One region of the Caulobacter sp. CCNWLW153 genome, then DNA from elsewhere that is predicted to be linked to it. Evidence: predicted binding sites of a transcription regulator. Region 1 holds the regulator's gene; each other region holds the start of a gene.

The links. The regulator LexA, encoded in region 1, represses DNA repair genes until DNA is damaged. The targets are predictions, from matches to a motif close to ATGTTCNCNANNTGTTCT.
Region 2: V6S85_RS08495 (putative DNA modification/repair radical SAM protein) is a predicted target of LexA. The motif match lies at 1,607-1,624, and genes of this name have one in related genera.
Region 3: uvrA (excinuclease ABC subunit UvrA) is a predicted target of LexA. The motif match lies at 1,661-1,678, and genes of this name have one in related genera.

The regions. Positions count from the first base shown of each region.
Region 1 is NZ_JBAKFV010000001.1:732,583-735,853, forward strand. It holds gene V6S85_RS03290 (family 43 glycosylhydrolase) at 1-549, opposite strand, end outside; gene V6S85_RS03295 (hypothetical protein) at 653-1,036, opposite strand; gene lexA (transcriptional repressor LexA) at 1,152-1,859, opposite strand; gene lepB (signal peptidase I) at 2,164-2,949, opposite strand; gene trpC (indole-3-glycerol phosphate synthase TrpC) at 3,131-3,271, opposite strand, start outside.
Region 2 is NZ_JBAKFV010000004.1:202,224-205,494, forward strand. It holds gene V6S85_RS08485 (DUF3857 domain-containing protein) at 1-1,101, shown strand, start outside; gene V6S85_RS08490 (hypothetical protein) at 1,232-1,525, opposite strand; gene V6S85_RS08495 (putative DNA modification/repair radical SAM protein) at 1,637-2,857, shown strand; gene V6S85_RS08500 (UdgX family uracil-DNA binding protein) at 2,857-3,271, shown strand, end outside.
Region 3 is NZ_JBAKFV010000003.1:159,601-162,871, reverse strand. It holds gene V6S85_RS06320 (ABC-F family ATP-binding cassette domain-containing protein) at 1-741, opposite strand, end outside; gene V6S85_RS06310 (hypothetical protein) at 861-1,475, opposite strand; gene uvrA (excinuclease ABC subunit UvrA) at 1,770-3,271, shown strand, end outside.

The DNA of each region.
Region 1 (3,271 bases):
GGCCATGTCGGCGCCCAGCCGCACGATCTTGGGAACCCGGGTGCCGAACAGCATGTAGGCCTGGCCGTCGTCGTCGATCAGCACCTGCGGGTCGATCGGCTCGTCGCCGGCATTGGCGTCGCGGGCCTTGTCGACCAGCGGCGCGCCGATGGCGTCCTTGAACGGGCCCTGGGGCCGATCGGCCACGGCCACGCCGATCTTGTCGCCGCCGACGGGTGCGTAGAAGTAATACTGGCCGCCGCGCTCGACCGCGCCCGGCGCCCAGGCCTTGGCGTCGGGCCTGGCCCACTTGAACACCGTCACGTCCAGGAACGCCCCGTCGTCGCTCCAGGTCTTCAGGTCCTTGGAGCTGTAGAGCCGCCAGGACGTCGAGTCCCAGTACTTGCCCGAGTTCGAGGCGTCGTCCGTGGCGTAGACATAGACCGTGTCGCCGAACACGTGCGGCGAGGGATCTGCGCTGAACCGCTGGGTGATCGGCTGGGCGGCGGCGCCGAGGCCGAGCGCAAGGCAGAGGGCTGCGCTGAGAGACGCAATGGGCGCGTAGGACATGGGTGCTCCTCCGATCGACCGATGGCGCGGCGCGTCTTGCACGACGCGCCGCACGGCCTTGAGCCTGAAGTAGCAGCTTCGATTAACTCAGACAAATATGCGTTCAGCGGGCCGTGACCCGCGTCGCGCCGCTACGGGTGACCTTGAAGCTGAGCGACACGCGCAATTGGCGACCCTCGGTGGGCGCGCCGCCCCGGGTGACAGCGTCGGTGCTCGCGCCCGCCAGCAGCTTCAGTGTCGCCTGGTCAAAGCCGTAGTCGACGGCTTCCACCGCCTCGATGCGACAATCGGCCAGGGCGCCGGCGGCGGCCACGCGGCAGAGGGCGGTCGTCTGCGCCGAGACGCCGCCGCGTACGGCGCGGTCGGGATAGTAGCCGGTGAAGGGCCAGCGGCCCCTGTGCAGCCCGACCTCGGCGAGCGTCAGAACCGGTTCGCCTGTCGGCGGCGCGACGGCGGCGGCCTGCGTGGCCAGCAGCAGGAGCATCATGGCTATTCCCCAGAGCAACAATGCATCGAGCCTTAAGGGGCGCTCCAGACGCAAGCAAGGCGCGAGCGCCTTTCGACACCCGCGCCTCGCGCGTCTTGCCTGGTGACGGCCGCCGTCAGTGATAGCGGCGGATCAGGCCCACCAGCTTGCCCTGCACCTCGACCTGGTCGGGACCGAAGATCCGGGTCTCGTACTTGGGGTTGGCCGCTTCCAGGGCGATCGAGCCGCCCTTCTTGCGCAGGCGCTTGAGGGTGGCTTCCTCCCCGACCAGAGCAACGACGATCTCGCCGCTGTTGGCTGTGTCGCCCTTGCGGATGATCACATAGTCGCCGTCGAGGATGCCGGCCTCGATCATCGAGTCGCCCTGCACCTCGAGGACGTAGTGCTCGCCGCCGCCCAGCATGGTCTCGGGCACCGGCAGGCGGTCGCGTTCATGCTGGATGGCGTCGATCGGCGTGCCGGCGGCGATGCGGCCCAGGATCGGCAGCTCGCGGCTGGTGTCGGGCAGGGGCGCGAGCGGGGCAGGAGCCGACGGGGCCGGACCGCCGCCCTCAAGCACCTGCGGGCGGAACGCGCCGCGGCCCTTGGGCGGGGCGGCCGTGGTGGCCTGCTGCGGCAGCTTCACCACCTCCAGCGCCCGGGCCCGGTGAGCCAGGCGACGGATGAAGCCGCGCTCTTCCAGGGCCGTGATCAGCCGGTGGATGCCCGACTTCGACGCCAGGTCCAGGGCCTCCTTCATCTCGTCGAAAGAGGGGGAGACGCCGGTCTCCTTGATCCGTTCGTGGATGAACATCAGCAGCTCGTGCTGCTTGCGGGTGAGCATGACGGCCTCGCAAGTCGTCGCGGAACAAACCGCAAACCTTTCGAATGTTCTCTAGGTGTTCTTGGTTAAGGTCAAGTGAATTGCAGCGACCGGCGTTCTTTGAAATCGAGATCGGAGACGATGTCAGAAACCACCGCCTAAGTGACTGATTTCACGCCGATTGATCGCGCTGTCCTGATGCGCTGGCGAATGCACGCCATGCCCGGATGAGCACGGATTTTCCGTGAACGGCGGGATAGGCCCGAACCGGCTTGGGTGGAAATCCGCGCGCTGGAACGCCGATTCCCGCCGCTAGGTCACCGATTCACAGCCGTCGGAACGAGCGATTCCATCGCGGTCCGGCGCCGGCCTCCCACGAGAACAGCAACACCTCGGCGCGGCCCACCAGGTTCTCGAACGGCACGAAGCCCATGCCGGTCTGGGCGGGCAGGTTCACGTCCACGGCCGGGTTCCAGGCGCAGCGGGCCTCGCCGGCCGGTATGGGGCCGGGGTCGAAGCGGCTGTCGAGCGAGTTGTCGCGATTGTCGCCCATCACGAAATAGCAGCCCTCGGGCACGCGATAGGCCGCCGTGTTGCCTGCCGCCGTACGCGGGCCGTAGCTGTTGACCAGGTGGGTCCTGCCGCCCGGCAGGGTCTCGGCGAAGCGTTCGGCCGGCAGCACGCCGAACGGCGTCTCCTCGATCCGGGTCCCCAGCGGCTGCTGGGCCACGGGCGTTCCGTTGATGCGCAGCACCCCGTCGACCATCTGAAGTTCGTCGCCGGGCAGGCCGACCAGCCGCTTGATGACGTCGGTGCGGCCGTCGCCCGGCTTCTTGAAAACCACCACGTCGCCACGCGCGGGCTCTCGCCCCATCAGCCGCCCGTGCCCGATCGCCGGGCTCAGCGGCGCCGAATGGCGGCTCCAGCCGTAGGCGAACTTGTTGACCAGGATGTAGTCGCCGATCAGCAGCGTCGGCTCCATCGAGGCCGACGGGATCGTGAAGGGCTGGCACAGCACCGTGCGCGGCACGAGCACGATGGCGGCTGTCACCGCCAGCGTCCTGGCCCATTCCAGCAGGTGCGAGCGGGCGGAAGTCTTGCCGGCGGTCATGCGAAAAGCCCCTCGATCAGTGTCCGGGACTGAATGATCCGCGTGAGCTTGGCCGAAACGTGGCCGACCGGCGTTATCGAGGCGTCTGGCGATTATCTTGGTTCTGCGCTCTCAATTCCGAGCATCCCCGCCTTCGCGGGGAAGGACGGATTTTTCCAGTCTCTTCTGAGGTCCCCAGACCTTACCCGATCAGTTCGCGCGTCGCGGCCGTCACGTCGGCCTGGCGCATCAGGCTTTCGCCCACCAGCATAGCCTTGGCGCCCGTCGCCTCCATCCGCACCACGTCGGCATGGGTGAAGAGGCCGCTTTCGGTGACCAGCAG
Region 2 (3,271 bases), on a different contig from region 1:
AATGGCGGCAATCTGGTTCCCGCCTCCGCCGATGAAACTTGGCGCCGCCGCTATGGGGACTGCAAAGGGAAGACCGTACTCCTGCTGGCCCTGCTGCATGAGCTGGGCATCGACGCGGAAGCGGTTCTCGTGAACTCCAACGGGGTCGACGACGGCTTCGATCAGCGCCTGCCCATCCCCCAGCTGTTCGACCATGTGCTCGTACGCGCGCGGATCGACGGCAAGGTCTACTGGCTGGACGGCACCCTGCCGCCGGTGGCTTCGCCCAGCGCGGAGCCCATCTTCCCGTTCAGATGGGTCCTGCCCGTGACCGCGCAGGGCGGCGATCTGGAGCGAATGGAATGGCGTCCAGCCACCGCGCCCGAGGAGATCAGCCTGTTCGAGATCGACGCGCGCGCGGGTTTCGACAAGCCGGCGCGGATCGTCTCCACCGAAATCGTCCGGGGCGTGCCCGCCCTGGAACAGCAAGTGCAGTTTTCCGCGGTAAGCGAAGGACAGCTACTTGAACTCTTTCGCCAAGGCGTAACTGGCGGCGCTTGGCAAACGATCGACGACGTCAAGTGGCGCTATGACCAAAAGGCGGGTGCAAGCATCCTGACGATCAGCGGCACGGCGGCCGTGGATTGGGAGGATGACGGCTCCGGGAAGAAGTCCCTGGCGCTTCCTGGGGGCGGGTTCAACCCTCCGGAGCGACGGGTTAGGATCGATCACAAGGATGTGCCGTTCTACACCAAGCCGGAATACAGCTGCCACGTCACGACGGTGCGGCTGCCGAGCTCGACCAAGCCGAACCAATGGTCTTCCGAGAAGAGCTACGACACGCGCATCTTTGGTCGCAACTATCATCGGGCTTGGGAGCTGCGTGAGGGCGCAATTCGCATGATCCGCGGATCGCGCATCGAGCAGCCGGAGATCACGTCCGCCACCGCCCTGCGCGACAACGACAGGATCCCCGCGTTCGACAACAGCATGGGCTGGATTTTCTATCGCCCCTCGGCGGCGGGCAAGAACGCCGTGGGGGATGGAGCGAGCGTTCCCGCGACCTATGACATCGACTGGACCGCTAGTGACGTGCCCTGTGCGTCTGCTCCGGAGACCTGAGACGCCAGAAGCGATGCGATCGTCGTCCGACAACGCTGGGAGAGCGGCGGCTCGTCGGCCATGAGCCCTAGGTGGGCCGCCGCCCGGCAGCGTCAAATGGCGCTGCATGGAAGATCAAACTCGGCCGCCTCTACCTGCCCCCGCCCAACCGCTTGCGGTTGGCCCGCACCTTGGCGCGGTAGTGCTTGACCACCGCCCGGGTCGCCGCGTCGGGCGCCTGGGGCAGGCCGCCGGTCCAGAACTTCAGGCCGATGTCGGCGGCGGCGGCCATCTTCTCGGTGGTCATGCGCACCGCCTCGGCCTGGGCCTTCGCCCCGCCGCCGGCAAGGACCATGGTCCGCAGGCCGATGACGGTCGAGGCCTCCACGCCCAGCGCCCAGGCGTCCATCATCGTCGAGGGCCAGTCATCCTTGCGGCGCGCCATGGCGAAACTCCGTTGCTGGATAAGGGATCGCGCGGAGCCTTCGCCCGGTTCCGCCGCCGGTGCGACATCGCGAAACTCGACGGAACAAAATAAGAACTATAGACTGTGCGGATGGCCGTTCTCGATATCCGCCGCAAGCTCGCCATCCTCGCCGACGCCGCCAAGTACGACGCTTCCTGCGCTTCATCGGGAGGCGAAAAGCGCGACTCCGTCGGCGGCAAGGGCGTCGGCTCCACCGAGGGCATGGGCATCTGCCACGCCTACGCGCCGGACGGCCGCTGCATCAGCCTGCTGAAGATCCTGCTGACCAACTTCTGCATCTACGACTGCGCCTACTGCATCAACCGGGTGTCGTCGAACACGCCCCGGGCGCGGTTCTCGGTGAAGGAGGTCGTCGACCTCACCCTCAACTTCTACAAGCGCAACTACATCGAGGGCCTGTTCCTGTCGTCGGGGGTGATCCAGAGCGGCGACTACACGATGGAGGAGATGGTCCGCATCGCCAAAAGCCTGCGGCTGGACCACGACTTCCGCGGCTACATCCACCTGAAGCTCATCCCCGAGGCCTCGCCGGAACTGGCGACACAGGCCGGGCTCTATGCCGACCGGGTGTCGATCAACATCGAGCTGCCGCGCGACGACAGCCTGAAGTCCCTGGCCCCCGAGAAGGATGTCGGCGACATCAAGCGGGCCATGGGACGCATGCGCCTGGCGATCGAGGACAAGGCCGAGCCGGCCCGCAAGGCGCCCCGCAAGAGCTTCGCCCGCAGCCAGTCGACCCAGCTGATCGTCGGCGCCGACGCGGCGAAAGACGGCGACATCCTGGCCCGCAGCGCCTCGCTGTACGGCGCCTATCGCCTCAGCCGGGTCTACTACTCGGCCTTCAGCCCGATCCCGGACTCCAGTCACCGCCTGCCCTCGGCCCGCCCGCCCCTGCTGCGCGAGCACCGCCTCTACCAGGCCGACTGGCTGATGCGGTTCTACGGCTTCGCCCAGCCCGAGATCATCGGCCAGGGCGAGGACCTCGACCTGTCGGTCGATCCCAAGACCGCGTGGGCGCTGCGCAATCGCGACAAGTTCCCCGTCGACGTCAACGCCGCCGACCGCGAGACCCTGCTGCGCGTGCCCGGCCTGGGCGCCAAGGCCGTCGACCGCATCCTTGCGGCCCGCAGGCAGGCGCGCCTGACCATCGACGACCTCAAGCGCGTGGGCGCGGTGGTCAAGCGCGCCAGGGCCTTCGTCGTCGCCGAAGGCTGGACGCCGGGCGCGGCGACCGACGGCGAGCACCTGAAGGCCCGCCTCGTCGAACCGGCCCAGCTGAGCCTGTTCTGATGCGGGTGGTGCGGCTTTCCTCGGAGATCGACTTCGACGGCTGGCGGCTCGCGGCCCGCCGGCTGCGCGCAGAGGGCGCAGCGCCTGAAACCGTCGCTTGGACGGCGGAAAGAGACCTCTTCTCCCCTCCCCCTTGCGGGGAGGGGTCAGGGGGTGGGGGTGTGGGCGCGGAGATGGCCGATTCAGAGCCAGCTCCCCCACCCCAACCCCTCCCCGCAAGGGGGAGGGGCTTCACCGTGCCGCCCGCCTTCGTGGAACTCGCCCGCTCGGTGGTGCTTCACCGCTCCGGCGAGCGCTTCGCCCTGCTCTATCGGCTGCTGTGGCGGCTGGAGCGCGAGCCGCGGCTGATCGACAATCCGGCCGATATCGACGTCGCCAGGGCCCGCGACATGCAGAAGGCCGTCGCCCGGGCGA
Region 3 (3,271 bases), on a different contig from region 1:
GCGCTCGGCGGTCTCGAGAGCGCGACCGGCGGCCTCCATCTCGGCGGCCTTGCGCTCGGCATAGAGGTCGTAGCCGCCGCCGTAGCTGGCGGCGCCCAGGCTGGAGATCTCGACGATGCGGTCCATGCCGCGCAGCAAGGCGCGGTCGTGGCTGGCGACGATCGCCCCGCCCTTCCAGCGCGCCAGCACCTCGCCCACCAGGCCACGCGCCCCAGCGTCGAGGTGATTGGTCGGCTCGTCCAGCAGGATCAGGTCGGGCGCGGCCAGCAACAGGGCGGCCAGGCCGGCGCGGGTCTGCTGGCCGCCGCTGAGCGCCGCGGCCGGCCGGTCGGGATCCAGGCCGTCGAGGCCCACCTCAGCCAGCGCCTCGTCCAGTCGCGACGGCAAGGTCCAGTCGGCCTCGGCGAAATCGATATCGTCGCCCTGCCCGGCCTCGATGCGCGCCAGGCGCCGCCAGGCTGCACCGACGCCCAGGCGGTCGGCGAGGATCGCGCCCTCCGGCAGATCGGGCGTCTGGTCGAGCACGCCGATCGTTCCGGACCGGGCGACGGTTCCGGCCAGGGGCGCACGCATGCCGGCGACCAGCGCCAGCAGGGTCGACTTGCCCGCGCCGTTACGACCGACCAGGCCGACGCGCTCGGCGCCGACCGACAGGTTCAGGTTTTCGAAGAGGACGCGGCCGTCAGGCGCGGCGGCGGAAACGCAGTCCAGGGTGACGTAGGACGAATTGGAGGCAGGCATGGGAAACCACGAGCAGGGAAACGGGAAGGACGAAGCGGTCTTCCGTCTGGCTGATCATGGCGGCCTCCATCAGGGGGTGGAGCGGCGGGTGTAGAGGCTGAGACGCCGCTGGGCAAGCGTCAGCACAGGCCGTCGCGCAGGCGCGGCTGGCTGGCGCGCCCATCGCGATAGGCCCGGCAGCGCGCCTGCTTGCGGGCCTCCTCGGCATGGGGCGGGGGCGGCGGCGGAAGACCGCGCGGCACGAACTTCGGCGGCTTGCGAGGGCCAGGCTGCGCATTCTCCTTCGGAATCCTGGCGGCGAAACCGCCCCAGCACCTGTCCTTCTCCTCGTCGGTCAGGTGTTCGCTCGACAGCCCCTTGCAGGCGCGGTGATAGCGACCCCATCGGAAGTCCGGATTGCCCTCCGTCAGCTTCCAGCGATCGACGGCCTTGGGGTCAAGCGTCCACGCCGGATCGATCGCCTGGGCGGCGGGACCGGCGGCTGGAGCGGCCTCGCCTTCGCCGGATGGAGCGTTCGCGCCAGCATCGGACGGGGCTTGCGATGACGCCTCGCGCGACCGGGCGGAAGACGGCGTCCTGGCCGGCGCGCGCCTGGGCGTCGGGCGCGGCTCGTCCTCCAGCCTGTCGATCTCGAACAGCATCGGCGGCGCCTCGGCCGGCGGCGAGGCGCGCTCCACCAACGCCAGCAAGCCGATCAGCACCAGGTTGGCCGCCACGCCCGCGGGCACCGCCACCGCCCATCGTCCAGCGCCCGTCCGCCCCCGCATCATCGCCCCGCCACCGAAGATTGCTCGATGGCGAATGCTCACGCTTCGATGGCGTCCGAAATTCGACCGCGCGGCGCCCGCTTTGCGCCCTTCGCGGCCTTGTCTGCTGACATCTGGTGTCAGCAGGATTGGCAGCAGGATGGCTGCGGCATTTGTTCGCATCTTGTTCTTGTGTTAATGCCGCGCCAGAACCCTACATATAGCCGCTGCGCCGCGCTCCCCACGCGGCTCCCAATCCGACCTTCGAGCGTTCCGGACACCATGGCCGAGCAACTGAACTTCATCCGCGTCCGCGGCGCCCGCGAGCACAATCTCAAGGACGTCAGCGTCGACATTCCGCGCGGCGAGCTGGTCGTGCTGACCGGCCTGTCGGGCTCGGGCAAGAGCTCGCTGGCCTTCGACACGATCTACGCCGAGGGCCAGCGACGCTATGTCGAGAGCCTGTCGGCCTACGCCCGCCAGTTCCTGGAGCTGATGAGCAAGCCTGACGTGGACCTGATCGAGGGCCTGTCGCCGGCCATCTCGATCGAGCAGAAGACCACGTCGCGCAACCCGCGCTCGACCGTCGGCACGGTGACCGAGATCCACGACTACATGCGCCTGCTGTGGGCGCGGGTCGGGGTCCCCTACTCGCCCGCCACCGGCCTGCCGATCGAAAGCCAGACCATCAGCCAGATGGTCGACAAGATCACCGTCCTGCCCGAAGGCACGCGCCTCTATCTGCTCGCTCCCGTCGTCCGCGACCGCAAGGGCGAATACAGGAAGGAGATCGCCGAGTGGCAGAAGGCCGGCTTCCAGCGGCTGAAGATCGACGGCGAATACTATCCGATCGAAGACGCCCCGGCCCTCGACAAGAAGTTCAAGCACGACATCGACGTGGTCGTGGACCGCGTGGTGACCAAGGCCGGCATGGAACAGCGCCTGGCCGACAGCCTGGAACAGGCGCTGCGCTTGGCTGATGGTCTCGCGGTGGCCGAATGGGCGACCATCGAGGAGGGCGAGAAGGAGCCGAGGCGCCTGCTGTTCTCCGAACGCTTCGCCTGCCCGGTCAGCGGCTTCACCATCGCCGAGATCGAACCGCGCCTGTTCTCGTTCAACAACCCGGCGGGCGCCTGCCCCACCTGCGACGGCCTGGGCGCGAAGCTGGCCTTCGACGCCGACCTGATCATTCCGGACAAGGACAAGACCCTGCACAAGGGCGCCGTCGCCCCTTGGGCGAAAGGGCCCTCGCCGCTCTACACCCAGACCCTGCAGGCCCTGGCGCGCCACTACGGCTTCTCGATGGACGAGCCCTGGTACAAGCTGCCGGAAAAGGCCCGGACCGTGGTGCTGAACGGCTCCAAGGGCGAGAAGATCAAGTTCACCTACGACGACAACGCCCGCAAGTACGAGGTCGACAAGCCCTTCGAGGGCGTGCTGCCGAACCTGGAGCGCCGCTGGCGCGAGACGGACTCCTCGTGGGTCCGCGAAGAACTCGGCCGCTACCAGTCCGACACCCCCTGCGAGGCCTGCGGCGGCAAGCGCCTGAAGCCCGAGGCCCTGGCCGTGAAGGTGCATGGCCTCGACATCGCCGCCGTCTCGAACCTGGCCATCCGCCCGGCCCGCGACTGGTTCAGCGCCCTGGAAGGCCACCTCTCCGACAAGCAGCTGGAGATCGCCCGCCGGATCCTGAAGGAGATCAACGACCGCCTGCGGTTCCTGGTCGATGTCGGCCTCGACTATCTGAACCTGTCGCGCGGCTCGGGCACGCTGTCGGGCGGCGA